2 regions of the Ideonella margarita genome follow, and region 2 is predicted to be linked to the other one. Evidence: predicted binding sites of a transcription regulator. Region 2 holds the regulator's gene; the other holds the start of a gene.
The links. The regulator HrcA, encoded in region 2, represses chaperone genes, less so after heat shock. The targets are predictions, from matches to a motif close to TTAGCACTCNNNNNNNNNGAGTGCTAA.
Positions count from the first base shown of each region.

Region 1: a site for HrcA is predicted at 4,328-4,354, ahead of AACH00_RS00935 (co-chaperone GroES). Genes of this name have one in related genera too.

Region 1 covers NZ_JBBUTI010000001.1:198,745-209,016, forward strand. Annotated here, with positions in the region: gene AACH00_RS00925 (patatin-like phospholipase family protein) at 1-2,116, opposite strand, end outside; gene groL (chaperonin GroEL) at 2,211-3,854, opposite strand; gene AACH00_RS00935 (co-chaperone GroES) at 3,902-4,192, opposite strand; gene AACH00_RS00940 (DNA gyrase inhibitor YacG) at 4,422-4,622, opposite strand; gene zapD (cell division protein ZapD) at 4,675-5,430, opposite strand; gene coaE (dephospho-CoA kinase) at 5,484-6,086, opposite strand; gene AACH00_RS00955 (prepilin peptidase) at 6,083-7,009, opposite strand; gene AACH00_RS00960 (type II secretion system F family protein) at 7,019-8,236, opposite strand; gene pilB (type IV-A pilus assembly ATPase PilB) at 8,295-10,016, opposite strand.
Region 2 covers NZ_JBBUTI010000002.1:80,389-90,660, forward strand. Annotated here, with positions in the region: gene AACH00_RS03320 (sensor histidine kinase) at 1-545, opposite strand, end outside; gene AACH00_RS03325 (TetR/AcrR family transcriptional regulator) at 821-1,507, shown strand; gene hrcA (heat-inducible transcriptional repressor HrcA) at 1,467-2,495, opposite strand; gene AACH00_RS03335 (NAD kinase) at 2,568-3,455, shown strand; gene recN (DNA repair protein RecN) at 3,477-5,204, shown strand; gene rapZ (RNase adapter RapZ) at 5,201-6,118, shown strand; gene mutY (A/G-specific adenine glycosylase) at 6,145-7,194, opposite strand; gene AACH00_RS03355 (dynamin family protein) at 7,184-9,247, opposite strand; gene mutM (bifunctional DNA-formamidopyrimidine glycosylase/DNA-(apurinic or apyrimidinic site) lyase) at 9,342-10,172, opposite strand; gene AACH00_RS03365 (tetratricopeptide repeat protein) at 10,242-10,272, shown strand, end outside.

The DNA of each region.
Region 1 (10,272 bases), on a different contig from region 2:
GATCGGCCAGGCGGCGGTACCAGCCCACCCGGCCCAGCAGCACGGCGTTGCCGGTCAACTGGCCGCTTTGGTACCCCGACAGCTGCTGGAAGCCACCGAGCTGGTACTGGCCCCCCAAGGTGTCCTGGCTGGCGTCGGCGGCCTTGACCTGGCCATAGACGCTGAAGGTGTGGCGACCGACGCTGGTGACGGCCTGGCCCTCGAACTCCACCCGTGTCAGGTTCTCGGACACCACCTGGTGGCGGCGGCCGTATTGCAGTTCGCTGGTCACGCGGTAGCCCCGCTGCGGGAAGTTGGCGAAGTCGAGCTGGTCTACCACCATGCGGGCGCGCACGGCGGTTTCGCGCCACACGGCGGCACTTTGCGGGCCGGCGTAGTCGGCTGACAGGATCAGCGGGCTGGTGCGGCCGATGGCTTGCACCAGGCCCATGCGCAGCTCACCCAGGTTGCCCCAGGGCTGGCCGAGGTCAATGCCGACGCGGCTTTCGGTGCGGCGCACCTGGCCCAGCTCGGTGTCCGTCTCGTTGAGGAACAAGGTCTGGCGACGCCGCTGCGCCTGGGCATAGGTCGAGATGAACCAGTCGTCCGAGATGCCGAGCTTCCAGTTCAGCGGGTGATACAGCTCGGTGAAGATGGTCGGTACCTCGCCGATCTGGATGCGGTTGCGCCATTCGGTGCCAGCTGGCGTGAGCCAATGTCGGTTGTGGCTGATCTTCACGTTGAAGGCGCTGCGGGCGGAGAAGTCGGTGGACAGATCCAGCCCCACGCGCAGGTAATTCGGCCCCCAGGGCTTGTCCTCCAGCTCGAACTGCAGCGTCTCGCCTTCCGGCGCGCTGTAGAGGTGGTAATCGACCCGCAGGTAGTCGTTGCTCGCGGCCAGGTTGTAGGCGTCGCGTGCGGCCTTCTGTGAGTCAAAAGGCTGGCCGGGTTTGCTCAGCAACTGGACTTCGAAACGCGCCGGGTTGGTCAGCTCGGAGCCTTCAAACACCACCCGCTGGATGACAGGCGCAGCCGGCTCGTTCGGGCGGCGTGCCAGGCGCCAGCCGGCGTAGTCTTCCGGCGGCAGGGCCAACTCTGCAAGGCGGGAGATTTGCTGCAGGGCGTGGGCTTCGCCCAGGCTGATCAGATCACGGGTGCGTTCGAAATCGCCCGAGGTGAGCGTGCCGAGATCGGGCGCAATCAGGATGTCGGTCGGCAGCAGCGTCGCGAGGCTGCGCCGCACGTTCTGCTCCGTCAGGATGTTGATCATCTGGGCCGTCAGGCCGATCGCCGAATTCAGCGTGTCGCGACCCGCCAGCGGCGTGCCGATGTTGACCACGATCACGATGTGCGCGCCCATGGCCCGGGCCACGTCAATCGGCACGTTGTTCACCAGGCCGCCGTCACCCAGCACCCGGCCTTCGATTTCGGTGGACGGGAACACGCCCGGCACGCTCATGCTGGAGCGCAGCGACATGGCCAGATCACCATGGTCCATCACCACCGCCTCACCGCTTTCCATGTCGGTGGCCACGGCGCGGAAGGGAATGGGCAGGCGGTCGAACTGCTCGGTGGTGCGCACCGGCAGGGTGTAGCGGCGCAGCAGGGTTTCGAGACCCCGGCTGGAGACGGCGGCCTGCGGCGCACGGAACTCGCCGTCGCGGTAACCCATCTCGATCGCGCTGGCGATCTCGAAGTCTTCTTCCTTGCGGCGCTGCGACATCTGCTGGCGGTTCACCCGGGTGGCGAACAGCCGGTTCCAGTCGACCTTCAGCAGCTCACGCTCGATCTCGTCGGCGGGCATGCCGCTGGCGTACAGCCCGCCAATGATGGCGCCCATCGACGTGCCCGCGATCACGTCGATCGGCACATGCGCCGCCTCCAGCACCTTCAGCACGCCCACATGGGCCAGGCCGCGTGCACCACCGCCAGACAGCACCAGGCCGACCCGCGGGCGGGGCAGCGCCATGGGGACAGGGGTGCCGGTGGGTGGGGTGACCGACTGCGGCGTCGGCTTCGGCTCAGGGGTGTCGGGCGCGGTGGCTGCGCTTGCGCTGGGCAAGCTTGCGGCCAGGGCGCTGGCATCGGTGAGCAGGAGAGCCAGAGCGGCGAGCAGGCTGGAGAGGGCAAATCGCATGTGCGGATTGTGACGGCGGGCCATGACAAACGAAAAAAAAGGGAGCCCTTGCGGGCCCCCTTCGTGCTCAGTCGCAAAAAGCGCTGTGCAGGACTTACATGTCCATGCCCATGCCGCCCATGCCACCCATGCCGCCACCCGGCATGGCCGGAGCGTCATCCTTGGGGGACTCGGACACCATGCACTCGGTCGTCAGCATCAGCGACGACACCGAAGCGGCGTTCTGCAGGGCGGTGCGGGTGACCTTCGTCGGGTCCAGGATGCCCATGTCGATCATGTCGCCATAGGTGTCGTTGGCGGCGTTGAAGCCGTAGTTGCCCGAACCAGCCAGCACGGCATTGACCACCACGCTCGGCTCACCACCGGCGTTGTAGACGATTTCGCGCAGCGGAGCTTCGATGGCCTTCAGGACCAGCTTGATGCCGGCGTCCTGGTCGGCGTTGTCGCCCTTGATGGTGCCGGCAGCCTGGCGTGCACGCAGCAGAGCCACGCCACCACCAGCCACGATGCCTTCTTCAACGGCAGCACGGGTAGCGTGCAGCGCGTCTTCGACACGGGCCTTCTTTTCCTTCATTTCGACTTCGGTGGCAGCGCCGACCTTGATCACGGCCACGCCGCCAGCCAGCTTGGCCACGCGCTCTTGCAGCTTTTCGCGGTCGTAGTCGGAGGTGGCTTCCTCGATCTGGATGCGGATCTGCTTCACGCGGGCTTCGATGTCGGCAGCTTCACCAGCGCCATCGATGATGGTGGTGTTTTCCTTGCCCACTTCGACGCGCTTGGCCTGGCCCAGGTCAGCCAGCGTCACCTTCTCGAGGGACAGGCCGACTTCTTCAGCGATGACCTTGCCGCCCGTCAGGATGGCGATGTCTTCCAGCATGGCCTTGCGGCGATCGCCGAAGCCAGGGGCCTTCACGGCGACAACCTTCAGGATGCCGCGGATCGTGTTGACCACCAGGGTGGCCAGCGCTTCGCCGTCAACTTCTTCAGCGATGATCAGCAGCGGACGGCCAGCCTTGGCGACGGCTTCCAGCACCGGCAGCAGGTCACGGATGTTGCTGATCTTCTTGTCGAACAGCAGGACAAACGGGTTGTCCAGCAGGGCGACTTGCTTTTCAGGGTTGTTGATGAAGTACGGCGACAGGTAGCCGCGGTCGAACTGCATGCCTTCGACGACGTCGAGTTCGTTGTTCAGGCTCTTGCCGTCTTCAACGGTGATGACGCCTTCCTTGCCCACCTTGTCCATCGCGGATGCGATGATTTCGCCGATGGATTCGTCAGAGTTGGCCGAGATGGTGCCGACTTGAGCGATTTCCTTGGAGGTGGTGGTGGCCTTCGAAGCCTTCTTCAGCTCGACGATCAGGGCTTGCACAGCCTTGTCGATGCCGCGCTTCAGGTCCATCGGGTTCATGCCGGCGGCCACGTACTTCATGCCTTCGCGCACGATGGACTGAGCCAGCACGGTGGCGGTGGTGGTGCCGTCACCGGCGTTGTCGCTGGTCTTGGAAGCAACTTCCTTGACCATCTGCGCGCCCATGTTCTGGAGCTTGTCCTTCAGCTCGATTTCCTTGGCCACGGACACACCGTCCTTGGTCACGGTGGGGGCGCCGAACGAGCGCTCGAGCACCACGTTGCGACCCTTGGGGCCCAGGGTGACCTTGACCGCGTTGGCCAGGATGTTCACGCCTTCAACCATGCGAGCACGTGCTTCGCCGCCGAAGATGACGTCTTTTGCTGCCATGTTCAATTCTCCGAATTCAGTTCAATGAGGTGGGTGATGGGGGCAGATTACTTCTGCACCACGGCGAAGAGGTCTTCCTCGCGCATCACCAGCAGTTCTTCGCCGTCAACCTTGACGGATTGGCCGCTGTACTTGCCAAACAGCACGCGGTCGCCGACGGCCACGTTCAGGGCAACGAAGTCGCCCTTGTCGTTGCGCTTGCCCGGGCCGACGGCCAGGACTTCGCCCTGGTCCGGCTTCTCAGCGGCGTTGTCCGGGATGATGATGCCCAGGGCGGTCTTGGTTTCTTGTTCCAGGCGCTTGACGATCACGCGGTCGTGCAGAGGACGAAGTTTCATGGCATCTCCAGAAAATGTTGCGATGGGACTCAAGGTGGGCACCTGCACCGGAGTGCGGATGCCAGTTCACAACCGGCGGCTCGGAAAATCGGCTGAGGCCGGGCCCGAACGGTCGACAAGCTGCCGAACCGGTTGTTAGCACTCGGCTAACTTGAGTGCTAACAAGGATTATAGGGACGGTCGGCTGGCTTTCAAGGGGTCCACGGAGCGCGTCCGTGAAATGCCCCGCTCAGTCGTCGATGTCTTCGACGCTGGGCTTGGCTTCAACGCGGTAGGCCTCGCTGGCCCATGCGCCAAAGTCATGGCCCTGGCAGCGGGCGCTGCAAAAGGGCCGGTACTGGTTGCTGGCGCTGTAGAGCGTCATGGCGCCGCAACCTGGGCAGCGCACTTCGATCGCACGGCCTTCGGCCGGTTGTGACGGGGTGGTCATGGGACAGGGAAGGCGGAAAGGCGGGTGTTCAGATGGCCGCTGGCGCGATCGCTCAGGAGCACAGCGCCAGATCGAACGGGGTGTCGGAGCCGCAGGGGCGCAGGCGGCCTTCGGCATCAGCCTTCATCAGCCGCACGGTCACCATCAAGCGGTGGCCGGTGATTTCAGGCACCAGTTCCAGGGTTTCATCGATGCGCAGACGCAGCAGCTGGTAGGTGCGGCCCTGGGGCAGACTTTGCTGGTAATTGCCACCGGCGGCCAGCACCTTGTGCGGCACGCCGCTGTCACGCAGCAGGTTGAGCAGCACGCGCAGGGCTTCGGCCAACGGCCACAGCGTGGCGATCCAGCGGCCGAGGTCGTCCTGGCGGCGCCCTGCGGGCAGTTGTTGCCACGCGAAATACGCCGGCAGGTCGAACTCGCAGGTGCCGCCCGGGATGCTGATGCGGCTGCGTATGCTCATCAGCCAGTCGTTCGTGGTCAGCGTGTGGCCGGCCTTGCCGGAGAGCTGGTTCAGGCCGCTGAAGGCGTGGTCGATGCGCCCGATGACTTCATCGAGGGCCGCTTCGGAGATGTTCGGATTGCCGCGGTAACTCAGCAGCTGGGCCTTGTGGCGTTCCAGCTCCTTCAGCAGATCAGACTTCAGGTCAGCACGCGACGCCACGTCCATGATCTCGAAGATCGTGGCCAGCGCGAAGTGATGGTCTACCGCGTCTTCCCGGGGCGTCAGGGTCTGCAGGCGCTCGAACAGGTGCTCGAGGCGCAGCATCGTGCGGATGCCTTCGTTGAACGGGTATTCGTAGAGGACCAAGGTGGGCTTTCCTGGCAGGTGCAGCAACGATTGTTTCACACCCTTGCCGTGATTCAGTCAAATCGCGGCCAATTGGCCCAGACTTCGGCAACGGCACGCTTCAAATCCGGCAGCGACAGTTCCTCATTGCGGATCACGTCGTCGGCGATGGCCAGCCGCTGTGCCCGGGTGGCTTGTTGCGCCATCACCCGCTGCACTGCGTCTGCGGGCCAGCCGCTCCGGCTTTGAACCCGCTCGATCTGCCGCTCTTCGCTGCAATCCACCACGAGGATGCGATCAACGCGCTCGCGCCAGCCTTTGGACTCGGCCAGCAGCGGCACATCAAACACCACCACCTGACCGTGCCCGGCCAATGCGGCCCGGGCTTCGGTCTGTTCGCGGATCATCGGGTGCAAGATCGCTTCCAGGCGCTGCTTGGCAGCGGGGTCGTGGAAGACGATCTCTCGCATCCGGGGGCGGTCCAGCGCGCCGTCGGGTGTTTGCACCTCTGGTCCGAAGGCGGCCACGATGGCGGGCATCGCGGCTCCGCCCGGCAGGGTCAGTTCACGCGCGATGGCGTCCGTATCGACCAGGTGGGCGCCGAGCTCGACGAGCATGGCGGCGACGGTGGATTTGCCACTGCCGATGCCGCCGGTCAGCCCGATGCGCAGGTTCACTGCCCGATCCAGCCCAGCACCCGGGCGGTGCCCGCCAGCATCACCACCACCCCGCCACCGGCCAGGAACGGGCCGAAGGGCACATACCGGCCCTGGCGCAGACCGCCCGTGAGCTTGAGCCCGATGCCGACGATGGCACCCAGCACGGACGACATCAGCACGATTGGCAGGATGGCCTGCCAGCCCAGCCAGGCGCCGAGCGCGGCCAGCAACTTGAAGTCGCCGTACCCCATGCCTTCCTTGCCCGTGGCCAGCTTGAAGAACCAGTACACCGACCACAGCGACAGGTAGCCCACGACCGCGCCCCACAAGGCCGTGGACAGCGGCAGCGTCCAGCCCAGGCAGGCGGCCACGAGACCGGCCCACAGCAGCGGCAGCGTCAGGGAGTCGGGCAGCAGGGTGGTGTCCCAGTCGATGGCGGTGAGCGCCACCAGCACCGCCAGCACGCCGCACCAGGCCAGCGTGACAGGCTCGGGGCCGAACCGCCAGGCGGCGGCGGCGAACAGACCGGACGTCAGCAATTCGATGAAGGGGTAGCGCGCCGAAATGCGCGTCTTGCAGGCCGAGCAGCGCCCGCGCAGCCAGAGCCAGCTCAGCACCGGCACGTTTTCATACCAGCGGATGCGGTGGCCGCAGGACGGGCAGGTGGATGCCGGCTTGGACAGCGTCATCGGCCCCAGCGCCTCCAGTTCGGCCTGGACCTGGGTGGCCGTGGCCGCCAGCGGCTTGGGTGCGGCCTTGCCGAAGGTGCGTTGCCAGGAGTCGGCGTCGCCGATCTGCAGGCCGGCATCAGCCCACCACTGCCGCTCCATCATGCGCGGCAGGCGGTGGATCACCACATTCAGAAAGCTGCCGACACACAGGCCGAACAACGCCATCACGACGGGGGACAACCACACCGCCAACATCTCGGGAGCAAACATCAGCTGAACTCAGACCACAGCGCCGAGCTTGAAGATAGGCAGGTACATCGCGACAACGATGCCGCCGATCAAGGTGCCCAGGAAGACGATGATGACCGGCTCCAGCAGGCTGGACAGGCCCTTCACGGCCTCATCCACTTCTTCCTCGAAGAACTCGGCCGCGCGGGCCAGCATGTCGTCAAGCGCACCCGATTCTTCACCGATGGCGGCCATCTGCAACACCATGTTCGGGAACACGCCGGTGGTGCTCATGGCGGCAGTCAGCGCCGTGCCCGACGCCACGTCGCGCTGGATCTGCTCGGTGGCTGCGGCATACACCGCATTGCCGGCGGTGCCGCCGACCGAATCAAGCGCCTCCACCAGCGGCACACCGGCCGCGAACATGGTGGACAGCGTGCGCGTCCAGCGGGCGATGACGGCCTTGCGGATCAGGTCGCCGAAGATCGGCATGCGCAGGAACAACCGGTCCATCGCGACCTGCATCTTTTCGGAGCGCTTCCAGGTCTGCAGGAACATGTAGCCGCCGCCGAAGATGGCGCCGAAGATGGCCCACCAGTAGGCGACGAAGACCTTGCTCATCGCGATCACGAACAGCGTGGGGGCCGGCAGTTCGGCGCCGAAGCCCTTGAACACCGACTCGAACGACGGGATCACGAAGATCATGATGATCGTCACGACGATGAAGGCCACCACCAGCACCGAGATCGGGTAGATCAAGGCCGACTTGACCTTCTGCTTGATGGCAAGCGTCTTCTCCTGGTAGAGCGCCAGGCGGGCCAGCAGCTCTTCCAGAATACCCCCGGCCTCACCGGCTTCCACCAGATTGCAATACAGCGAATCGAAGTACAGCGGGTGACGGCGGAACGCCGAGGACAAGTTCGTGCCGGTCTCCACGTCGCCGCGAATTTCGAGCAGCAGGCGTGTCAGGCGCGGGTTCGTGCTGCCGCGGGCCACGATGTCAAAGGCCTGCAGCAGGGGCACGCCAGCCTTCATCATCGTCGACAGCTGACGCGTGAAGATGGCGATGTCCTTGGCGCCGATCGAGCGGCCGCCACTGACGCGGCGCTTCTTGATCTTGTTGACCAGGATGCCCTGGCGACGCAGGCTGGCGCTGACAGCGGCCTCACCACCAGCACGCAGCTCACCGCGAACGATCTTGCCGTTGCGGTCTTTGCCTTCCCATTCGAAGGTTGCTTCCTTGATGTTCTTCGCCGCTGCTGTTGCCATTGCGTCTCCGGTCGGTACCGGGGGTGAGGTTCAATTGAGGTGCGCTGGTGGGCGCGCTTTATTCGTTCGTCGCCGCGATCACTTCTTCAAGTGTCGTCGAGCCCTGCTTGACCTTGACGAGCCCGGACTGGCGCAAGTCACGCACGCCCTCCACGTGGGCTTGTCGGGCGATGTCGGACACCGTGCCGTTGTTCAGGATCAGGCGCTGCATGGCTTCGGTGATCGGCATGGCCTGGTAGATGCCCACGCGACCGCGGTAGCCGTTGTTGCACGCGGTGCAGCCGACCGGCTTGTAGGGCTGCCAGTTGCCGTCAAGGTCTTCTTCCGTGAAGCCAGCCTTGCGCAAGGCCTCCAGCGGGTATTCGGTCGGTTGCTTGCAGCTCTCGCACAGGCGCCGAACCAGACGCTGCGCCGTGATCAGCAGCACGCTGGCCGCGATGTTGAACGGCGCCACGCCCATGTTCAGCAGGCGGTTCAGGGTGGACGGTGCGTCGTTCGTGTGCAGGGTCGAGAGCACCAGGTGGCCCGTCTGGGCGGCCTTGATGGCGATGTCGGCGGTTTCCAGGTCGCGGATTTCGCCGACCATGATGATGTCCGGATCCTGACGCAGGAACGACTTCAGGGCTGCCGAGAAATTCAGGCCCGCCTTGTCATTCACGTTGACCTGGTTGATGCCCGGCAAGTTGATTTCCGCCGGGTCTTCCACGGTGGAAATGTTGACGCCAGGCTGGTTCAGGATGTTCAGGCAGGTGTAAAGCGACACCGTCTTGCCGCTACCCGTGGGGCCGGTGACCAGCACCATGCCGTAGGGGCGGTTCACCGCATGCAGCAGGCGTGCCTTCTCCTCGGGCTCGTAGCCCAGCGCCTCGATGCCCAGCTTGGCGCTGGACGAGTCGAGGATACGGATCACGATCTTCTCGCCGAACAGCGTGGGCAGCGTGCTGACCCGGAAGTCGATCGACTTGGTGCCGAAGCGCAGCTTCATTCGGCCGTCTTGCGGCACCCGTTTTTCAGCGATGTCGAGGCGCGAGATGACCTTGATGCGCGAGGCCAGCTTGTCCTTGATGGCGATGGGCGGCTGCGTGATCTCGCGCAGTTCGCCGTCGACCCGGAAGCGCACGCGGTAGTTGAATTCGTAGGGCTCGAAGTGCAAGTCAGACGCGCGCATGTTGATCGCGTCCACCAGCATCTTCTGGAGGAAGCGCACCACGGGCGCGTCTTCCACGTCGCTGGTCACTTCCTGGGTAGGCGCGGCCGCGGCGGGGTCGTCTTCAGAGACGTCAAAGTCGAAATCGGTGGTGGCCAGCGCGTCGAGTGCCTGCGTCGTCGTCGTCGTCTGCTCATCGATCAGGCGCTTGAGCTTGTCGAACTCCACCACCACCCACTCGGGCGCCAGCTGGGTGGCGAACTTGATGCGCTCGCCGGCTTCCTGGTCGGTGGGGTCAGCGCAAGCCAGGAACAGCCGGCTGCCGCGACGGCCCAGGGGCATGACCTGGTATTGCGCAATGAGCTTGTTGTCGATGGCCGACTTGGGCAGGCGTGTGGCATCAACGGCGTCCAGGTCCAGCAGCGGCACGGAGAGTGCCTGGGACAAGGTGTGCGCCAACGCATTGGGCGTCATGCTGCCCGAGGCCATCAATTCGGAGACGAAGCTGACCTTCTTGTCCCGAGCGCTGTTCGCCAGTGTCTCGGCCAGTTTGGCGTTCAGTTTTCCGCCATGCACCAAGACCCGGGCCACGCCGGACAAGGCAGCAGAAGAAGCATCAATGATGGTGTCCACGGAGAAACGCTTGAAAAAGACGCAATCAGCCCACGATCATTCATCATCGCTGAAGCGGGGAAGGCTGTAAACCGACGGGCGCCGCGGGATCGTTTCACTGCAACACCGCTGTGACAACATGTTCGCGCAGCCTGGGGGGCGCGTTGTCCAGCTGGGGCCGTGCAGGTGCGGCAGCACCGGTGGCAAGTGGTTGCGCAGAGCGGGGCGATGTTGCCGAAGACGCAAGTTGCGCCGCACAAATGAAAAATCCGGAACA
Region 2 (10,272 bases):
AGGCTCCACAGTGACACGCCATTCAAGGCGCCCGGCGCCCAGCCCAGCAACTGCTCTGCCGTGTGGTTGGCGTGGTGAATGCGCCCGTCCGGGCTGGCCAGCAGCATGCCTTCGGAGCCGGCCATGAAGGCACGCGTCAGGCCACGCTCAATGCCGAAGGCGGCTGTGTGGGCTGCATCGGTGGTCGAAGAGGGATGGCGAACCGCGGGCCTCACGTTGTCCGTGCTGACGTCGTCGGCCGGCAATTGCCCCGCCAGGCGCTGCAGCGTCATCAGCAGGCCGTAGCGCCACAACTCGGTTTGCTGATGCCGCGGCACAACCAGGGCATGGCTCAGCAGGTCAGCCCCCTCGCGCATCGACGCGCTGCCTTGCTGCCTGAGCAGATCAGCCACCAGCTCCAGTTGCTGGACCACATGAAACGGGTCACCCTCGGACGGCCCGACGGTGTCGATCAAGGCCATGGCGTGCTCAAGCGCATTGCGCATCAAAGGTAGCGCGGTATCCATGGCGAGCACCGGGGCGGTGCTGCTTTTCAAAAAACTCAACGACGACTCCTGCGATTCTGCGCAGCGCTGCCGGATCTCGGCCAGCATCAACACCCGGGGCCTCTCTGTGTCGAGAAGTCCCCGCCGAATCAGTTACGACTACCTGCCGATTGGTCACAAGCGTACACACACGCTAGAAACTATTCAATTGCCATCCTACAAAAGTGCGAGGTGTGGCACGGCCGCGACGCCGGGCCACGTGCTTACCCGTGCACGCCGCCTGTTGTGCGCGGGCCGTGTTCACAATGAGCCACACCTGCGCAGCGTCTCCTTCGATGTCAGCCACCCACCCCGAGCCCATCAAACGCACCCGCCGCCGCTCTCTGGCCGATCAGGCGGAGTTTCGCCAGACCATCCTGAAGCTGGCCAACGCCATCTTTGCGGCGGAAGGTTATGACGCTCTGTCGATGCGCCGCCTGGCCAATGAGGCCGGCGTGCCGCCGATGACCCTGTATCGCTACTTCCCCAGCAAGTACCACCTGCTGCGCCATATCTGGGACGACCTGCTGGTGGAAGCTGCCGCCAGTGCCAATGCCGCCAGCGCCAATGCCACCGAGCCCGTGGCGGTGCTCACCGCCTGGCTGGGCGGGTTCGTGGACTACTGGCTCAACAACCGCGACCATTACCTGCTGGTCTTCACGACCGGCCACGAAGGCAGCCGCGAAAGCCTGGGGCTGGCGCCCTATCTGGAAGCGTCGCCGGGCAAGATCGTGCTGGAACACCTGGGCAGCCTGCTGGACGCCTGCCTGCCCGCCGCAGGCTCGGCCGACAGCCTGGGGCGTGATGCCCGCCGCGCCTTGGGCGAATGGCTGATGTGCCGCTTGTTCGGCCTGCTGCACCCGGTGTTGTATCTGCCAACGTTCCCTTGGCGCAGCCCCGCGCTGCTGCGCGATGAGATGTTGGCCGAAGTGGCCGCGAAGATCAGCGCTGTGACAGGGCGTTGCCCACCAGCCGTGACGTGATGTCGACGATCTGGATCATGCGGTCGTAGGCCATGCGGGTCGGGCCGATCACGCCCAGCGTCCCCACGATGCGGCCGTCCACCTCGTAGGGCGCCGACACCACCGACAGCTCTTCATAAGGCACCACGCGGCTTTCGCCACCGATGAAGATGCGCACGCCCTCGGCGCGGCTGGAGGTGTCCAGCAGGCGCATCAGCTGGGTCTTCTGCTCGAACAGATCAAACAGCTTGCGCAGTGATCCCATGTCGTTGCCAAAATCCTGCACGCCGAGCAGGTTGCGCTCACCGCTGACGATGACCTGGTCCTGGTTCTCGGCCAGCGCATCCGTGCCGGCCTGCACCGCTGCCTGCATCAGGCTGGCGATTTCCACGCGCAGCACGTCAACTTCATTCTTCAGCCGGCCCCGCACCTCGTCGATGCTCAGGCCGGCGTAGTTCGCGTTCAGGAAGTTGGAGGCCTCCACCAGCTCGCTCTGGGTGACGTCGGTGGCGGTGAATATGACGCGGTTCTGCACATCGCCATCCGGCGCCACCAGAATCACCAGCACCCGCTTGTCGCCCAGCCGCAGGAATTCAATGTGGTGGAACACGCCCGCCTTCTTCGGCGCGGTGATGACACCAACGAAGCTCGACATGTTCGAGAGCAGCTGCGCCGCCTGCGCAATCACGCGCTGCGGCTGGTCGGGCTGCAGCTGGCCCCGCGCCACGGCTTCGTCGCTGACCAGGCTGGCCGCGTCGAACGGACGGGCGGTGAGCATGGTGTCAACGAACAGCCGGTAGCCACGGGCCGTGGGCACGCGCCCGGCCGAGGTGTGCGGGCTGACGATCAACCCGAGGTCCTCGAGGTCGGACATCACGTTGCGGATGGTGGCTGGCGACAGCTCCAGCCCCGAGGCCTTGGAAAGGGTTCGGGAACCCACGGGCTGGCCGTCCGCGATATAGCGTTCAACCAAGGTCTTCAACAGGGATCGGGATCGCTCGTCGAGCATGCTTTTCATTGTACGGACATGCGGGCTGACCACGCGGGCAGCACGGGGGCGTGTGGTGTAATTCCCGGCACGATGACCACTTCCCCGCAGCCCCGTTTCCGCCATGCCGCGCTGATCGGCAAATACCAGGCACAGGGCATTCGGCCGCAGCTTGAAAGCATCGCGCAGTTCCTGTCGCGCCAGGGCCTGGAAGTCTCGGTCGACCGGGACACCGCCCTGAACACCGGCTGGTCTGACTTTGGTGCGCTCACGCCCGCTGAAATTGGCGAGCGCTGCGACCTGGCGGTGGTGGTAGGTGGTGACGGCACGATGCTCGGCATCGCCCGCGAGCTGGCCCGCTACAACGTGCCGCTGGTCGGCATCAATCAGGGCCGGCTGGGCTTCATCACCGACGTGCGTGCCGCCGACTGGGCCGAAGCCCTCGGCCCCATCGTGCAGGGCGACTACGAGGAAGAGCAGCGCTCCATGATCGAAGGCGGCGTGTGGCGCGATGGCCAACCCATCTTCGAAGGCCTGGCCCTGAATGACGTGGTGGTGGGCCGTGGTGCCACCTCCAGCATGGTGGAGCTGCGTGTGGATGTGGGCGGCGAGTTCGTCGCCAACATGCGCGCCGACGGCCTGATCGTGGCATCGCCCACCGGCTCCACGGCCTATGCGCTCTCGGCCGGCGGGCCGATCCTGCACCCGTCGATCGGCGGCTGGGTGCTGGTGCCCATCGCCTCGCACACCTTGTCCAACCGGCCGATCGTCCTGCCTGACTCGCAAGAGGTGCAGATCACCATCGTCAACGGCAAGGACAGCAGCGCCAATTTCGACACCCACGGGCTGGCCAGCCTGCTGCATGGCGACCAGGTTCGCCTGCGCCGCTCGGCCCAGCGCGTGCGGTTCATCCATCCCCGCGGCTGGAGCTACTACGCCACGCTGCGCCGCAAACTTCGTTGGTACGAAGGCGTCGTCTGACGCCAGACCTTTGAGGGCCACATGCTCAAGCACCTGACCCTGCGTGACTTCGTGATCGTCAGCATGCTGGACGTCGACATCGACGCCGGCTTCTGCGTCTTGACCGGCGAAACCGGCGCCGGCAAATCCATCCTGATCGACGCCTTGCAGCTGGCGCTCGGTGCACGGGCAGACAGCCATGTGGTGCGCGAGGGCGCGGCCCGGGCAGAGATCACCGCCATCTTCGACCGGCCCGGCTCACTCAAACGCTGGCTGGAGGCCGCCGGCTTTGACGACAGCGACGAGCTGCTGCTGCGCCGCGTGGTGGACAACCAGGGCAAGAGCCGGGGCTACATCAACGGCAGCCCGGCCACCGCCAGCCAGCTGCGCGAGGTGGCCGACCACCTGGTGGACATCCACGGCCAGCACGCCTGGCAAGGCCTGACCCGCCCCGCCTCGGTGCGCGCGCTGCTCGACGAGCAAGCCGGCATCGACGCCACGCCGATGGCCACCGCCTACGCCGCATGGCAGCAGGCCGTTGAGCAACTCGCGCAGGCCCGCGCACGGCAGACCGAGCTCGACAGCGAACGTGAACGCCTGCAGTGGCAACTGGGCGAGTTGCAGAAGCTCGCCCCGAAACGCGACGAGTGGCCGGAGCTGAACGCAGAACATGAACGGCTGTCGCACCGCCAGGCGTTGATGGACGCCACCGCCCAGGCCGCTGCCCAGGTGGCCGATGACGACAGCAGCGCGATGCGCAGCGTCAGCCGCGCCCTGAACGCGCTGGATGACGTGGCCACCTACGACACCCGGCTGGCCGACATCATCACCGCCCTGCACGGCGCCCAGGCCCAGCTTGAAGACGCCGCGCACAGCCTGCAGGCCTATGTCAGCCGCACCGAACTGGACCCCGAACGGCTGGGCGAACTCGACGGCCGCATGTCGACCTGGATGGGCCTGGCCCGCCGCTTCCGGCGCTCACCGGAAGACTTGCCGACACTGCTGGAGGAATGGCAGGCCGCGCTGCGCGCGCTGGATGAAGCCGCCGATCTGGACGGTCTGGAACGCAAGGTGGCGGCGGCCCTGGCCCAGTGGCGCAGCCTGGCACAAGCCGTGAGCGCCGCACGCCGCAAGGCCGCACAACCGCTGGCGCAGCGCGTGACCGACGCCATGCAGCAACTGGGCATGGCCGGCGGCCGCTTTGACGTGACCCTGGTGGCGCAAGAGCAGCCGCAGGCCTTTGGCCTGGAGAGCGCTGAGTTTCTGGTGGCCGGCCACGCGGGCAGCACGCCGCGCCCCCTGGCCAAGGTGGCCTCGGGCGGTGAGCTGTCGCGGCTGGCCCTGGCCATCGCCGTGAGCACCGCCCAGGCACGTGGCCCGCAACGCGACGATGAGCCGGCGCCTGCCACGCTGATCTTTGACGAAATCGACAGCGGCGTGGGCGGCACCGTGGCCGATGCCGTGGGCCGCCAGATGAAGGCGCTGGGCCGCAGCGCCCAGGTGCTGGCCGTGACCCACCTGGCGCAGGTGGCCGCCTGCGCCGATCGACATTACGTGGTTGCCAAGGCCACCCAGGGCGGCCAGACACTGAGCCAGATCGCGCCGGTGGCCGGCGAGGCCCGGGTGGCCGAAGTGGCCCGCATGCTGGGCGGCGAGCGCAGCAGCGGCACCAGCCTGGCCCACGCCCAGGAACTGATCAACCATGCGCTGGCAGAGGTGGACGCCACCCCGCCGCGCACCAGGAAGCAATCCACCGGACGCACGCGATGAGCAGCACTGACACGAGCGAGTTGCCGCCCGAGGGCACCCAGGCACCAGACACCCGCGAGGTGGTGCTGGTCACCGGCATTTCCGGTTCAGGCAAGTCGGTGGCGCTGCATGCGCTGGAAGACGCCGGCTACTTCTGCGTCGACAACCTGCCGCCCGAGCTGCTGCGCGACTTCATCCGCGTGGAAACCATGCACGGCGTACGCCGCATGGCGATCGCGGTGGACGTGCGCACCGCTGGCTCACTGCCGCACCTGCTGCCGGTGCTCGACCAGCTCAAGGCTGACGGCGTGCTGGTGCGCAGCATCTTCCTGAATGCCACGACCACGGCCTTGGTGCGACGCTTCTCGGAAACCCGACGCCCACACCCCTTGAGCAAGCCCGGCGACATCGCCGACCCGCACCGCGCGCTGGTGGACGCCATCGAACTGGAGCGCAGCCTGCTGGCCGACCTGCGTGAACGCTCGACCGAGCTCGACACGTCGCAGCTGCGTCCAGTGCAATTGCGGTCGTGGATCCGCGACCTGGTGGGTGCCACGGGCAGCCGCCTGACGCTGGTGTTCGAGTCCTTCGCCTTCAAGCACGGCGTGCCGCTGGACGCCGACCTGGTGTACGACGTGCGCGTGCTGCCGAACCCGTTCTACCTGCGCGAGCTGCGTCCGCTCACCGGCCGGGATGCGCCCGTGGCCGACTACCTGCGCGCGCAGCCCGAGGTCGAGGAAATGGCCGGCCAGATCGAGGCGTTTGTACGGCGCTGGCTGCCGGCCTATGAAGACGACCACCGCAGCTACCTGACCGTGGCCATTGGCTGCACGGGCGGGCAACATCGCTCGGCTTATCTGGTTGAAACGCTGGCGGCGCGTTTCGCGGGCACGGTGGCAACGCTGATTCGTCACCGCGAGCTGGACGGCCGCTGAAACACCACTGAGCGGCCAAGCCTGCCTCAGCGCAGCAGCTTGGCGACCGGTGCCGGAAGGCCATGGGCTGGCAGATCTGCCAGCGTCACCCACTTGCCTGTGGGCCAGGTGCGCTGAAGGCGCTCCAGGCGCTTGGGGCCGGTGCGCTCCGGCAGTGTGTGCCGCAGCGGGCTCAGCTCCCAGTCGAAGTGCGTGAGCACATGGCGCACCACGGGCAGCGGCTGGCGCTCACCCGGCCAGTCACCCAGCCAGGCCTCTGCGGCCTCCAGATCCTCGAACTCCGGCATCGACCACAAACCGGCCCACACGCCGGTGTCGGGGCGCTGCACCAGCCAGACGGCGTCGCCTTGCTGCAGCCAGAGCAGCGCATTGGCCCTGCGGCTGCGCTTCACCTTGCGCGTCTTCACCGGGAACTGCTCGGTGCGGTCTTGCCGGTGCGCTTCACACAGGTCGCTCAGCGGGCAGCTGTTGCACAGCGGCTGGCGCATCGAGCACAGCGTGGCGCCCAGATCCATCAAGCCCTGCGTGTAGGCTTCGATGCCCTGGTCTTGCGGCAACAGCTGCTCTGCAATCGCCCACAGGCGCCGCTCATGGGTGGTGCTGGCCAGGTCGTCCTCGAAGGCCAGCACGCGGGTCAGCACACGTTTGACATTGCCGTCGAGGATGGCGGTACGCTCACCAAAGCAGAACGCCGCGATGGCCGCCGCGGTCGAGCGCCCGATGCCGGGCAGGCTCACCAGTTGAGCCGCACTGGGCGGAAACGCACCACCGAAGTCGCTCATCACAGCCTGCGCGCAGCGGTGCAGATTGCGGGCGCGGCTGTAATAGCCCAGGCCCGCCCACAGCGCCAGCACATCGTCCAGCGGCGCTGCGGCCAGGCTGGCCACATCCGGAAAGCGCGCCAGAAAGCGGTCGTAGTAGCCCAGCACCGTGGCCACCTGGGTCTGCTGCAGCATGATTTCCGACAGCCACACCCGGTATGGATCACGGGTTTGCTGCCAGGGCAGCGCGTGGCGGCCGTGGCGCTTCTGCCAATCAATCAGCGGGGCCGCGATGCCCGGCAGTTCAACCTTCACGCGCAGTGCCTGATTGCCAACCGTCGGTGCTCACCAGGGGCATGCCTTCGGTCGGGGGGCCGCGCTCGTCCAGCTCGGTCACCGGGCCACGCTCAGCGCGTGTGCGCAGCGCCGATGCCAGCTCGTAGGCCCGGTCCACCAGCTCCAGCAGGCGCGCGTCCTGCTGCTCGACCTCGGTCAGCCGACGCTCCAGCTCACCGGTGGCCGATTGAATGCGCTCCAGCGATTCACGGCGGCGCTTGAAGCTGCGACGGCGCTCGCGGAACTGGCCGTCCACCTGCGCCGTGGCCGCCTGGTTCCAGGCCTCCACCTCGACACTGGCGCTTTCGAACACCACCCGCAGCTTCGACACCAGCATGCGCTGGAACTGCTCGGCAAAGCCCGGCGAGTTCATCTTCATCACCTGGGTGACGCCGAAGTAGCGGCTGTAGCTGCGCTCGATCAGCGCCAGCTCGTCACGGTAGGTCTGCAGCACCGGCGGCTCGTTCAGTCCCAGCGAAAAACCGAAATCGGCATTCAGCTGGTTGAACAGCGCCTGCAGCATTTCGTAGGCTTCATGGCACTGGCGCGAAGCCGTGTCGATCTGCGCCTGCAGGCCGGTGCAGAGCTCTGCGAAAGCGGCGCGTGCGCGCAGGTTGAACCAGCTGGAACCGATGGTTTTCTGGAGTTCGGCCACGCCTTCGCGGATGCGGTCAGCGTCGAGTGCGCGCATGGCGCCGCGCTGCAACTTGGCATGCACGGCACGCATGGCCATCAGGCGAGCATTGCAGCGCTCGAATTCTTCGGTGTCTTCGCGGACGCGGTCCAGCATCTGCGACACACGGCCAGAGCTCTTGCCACGCAAACCACGCAGCTCCAGCATCTGCTCGGCGTTGTGGCGGCGCTGGTCACGCAGGCGGCGGGTGGAATGTTCCAGCATCGACTGCACACCGGTGATGACCGCGCGCGACAGCACGCGCTGGCGTTGCGGCAGCAAGTCGGCATTCAGTGCAGATTCCAGCAGCGGCAGGCGGCTGGCCTCGAGCAATTCGGCATCGCCGGACATCCGCGCCGTCAAGGCCATGCGGGCAGACACCGGGAACACGCGCTCACGCTGGATGCCCAGCGTGCTGGCCGTGGCCACCCGCTGGCGCTCGATCGTGGCCTCGCGCTCAGCCGGCGTGGCGAGCGGGTCGGCCAGGGTGTCCATCTTGTTGAGCACCACGAAACACGCCAGGCCCTGGCCACCAAGGTGGTCCGACCAGATGTCGAGGTCAGAGCGGGTCACGCCGGTATCAGCACCCAGCACGAACAGGGCCGCATGGGCGCTGGGCAGCAGGCCCAGGGTCAGCTCAGGCTCGGTGCCGATGGCGTTCAGGCCGGGCGTGTCGACCACCACCAGGCCGCGCTGCAGCAAGGGGTGCGGGTAGTTGATGACGGCGTGGCGCCAGGCCGGGATCTCCACCAGACCGTCTTCGGTGGTCGGCGGGTTGTGAGTCGGGTGAGAGTCAGACCACAGCCCCAGGGCGCGGGCCTGCTCGCGGCTGACCTTGCGGATCTGGGTCACTTCCTGGAGCGCCTGGGCCAGCGCCTCGGGGTCATCCGGCGTGAGCTGGATGCGGCGCCAGTCCTCACGGCGCTCGCGCCAGTCGGTCAGGGTCAGCGCGTCGCTGCGGGTAGTGATCGGCAGCAGATCAAGCGAGGGCAGCTCATTGGCGTCCCACGACAGCTCCACCGGGCACATCGTGGTGCGGCCAGCGGTGGCTGGCAGGATGCGCCGCCCGGCATCGGCAAAGAAGATCGCGTTGATCAGCTCGCTCTTGCCGCGCGAAAACTCCGCCACGAAGGCCACGACCAGCTTGTCGGTCGACAAGCGTTGGCGCAGGGACTTGGACGCGGTCGCGGCGTGCGTAGCCAGCAAGTCGCTCTCGGAGAGAAACTCTTCAAGCGCCCCCAGTTCACGCTCCAGCGCCAGCCGCCAGTCGGCGAGCGCATCGAGACCGGGAACCAAGGTGGTCTGCATTTGCAGGCGCTGGTCAGGGGTGGCGGCAGTCAACATCACGATACGAGTCATGCTAGCGTCATTCGGCGGAACAAATTGACAGCGATTGAAACTGTTCGCCCGGACGAACCCTGAATTGTGGCAGGCCGGCGACGCCCCTTCCGCCTCACCGGTGCTGGCACCCTGCGCAGTAATAAGTGGCCCGCTGGCCCTGCACGATGCGTTTGATGCTGGCGCCGCAGCGCGAACAGGCCTGCCCCTCGCGCCCGTACACCCGCGCCTGGCCCTGGTATTGACCGACGCTGCCGTGCGCGTCGGTGAAATCTCTAAGGGTGGATCCGCCCGCCTCGATCGCCTCGGCCAGCACCTTGCGTACGGCGCTCAGCAGCTTTTCGGCGCGGCCATAGGCGATGCGGCGGCAGGGCGTGCGGGGGTCGATGCCAGCTTCGAACAGGGCGTCGCTGGCGTAGATGTTCCCGGCGCCCACCACCATGTCACCCGCCAGCAAGGCCTGCTTGACGGGCGTATTGCGCTTCTGCAGGGCCTGGTGGAAGTCGGTCGGCGTGTAGCTCAGATCAAAGGGCTCGGCCCCGAGCTTGGCCAGCATCTTCGACGCCGGCAATGCCCCCAAGCCAGGCGACCAGACCACGGCACCGAAGCGGCGCGGGTCGGTCAGGCGCAGGGTGCCGCGGTCGGTCACCAGGTCGGCGTGGTCATGCTTGCCGGCCGGGCCGGGCTCGGGCGTGAACTTCAGGGAGCCCGACATGCCCAGGTGCCAGAGCAGGCCGCCGGGGTCGCGGCCATCGGGCAAGCTCAGCGGCAGCCACAAGTATTTACCTCGCCGCTGGAACTCTCCAGCCGTGCAGCCGGTCAACTCATCGGGGCTCAGGCCCAGGGGCCAGCGCAGCGGCTTGCCCATGCGCAGCGCCAGCACCTTGGCGCCGGCCAGGCCCACCAGGCTGCGGCGGGTTACTTCAACCTCTGGTAATTCAGGCATGGCCGGATTATCGATGGGCGACCAGCACACAACACCGCCCACTAGAATCGATCGGATCCAGGAGACACGATGACGACCCAAGGTCCAGAACGCCAGGCCC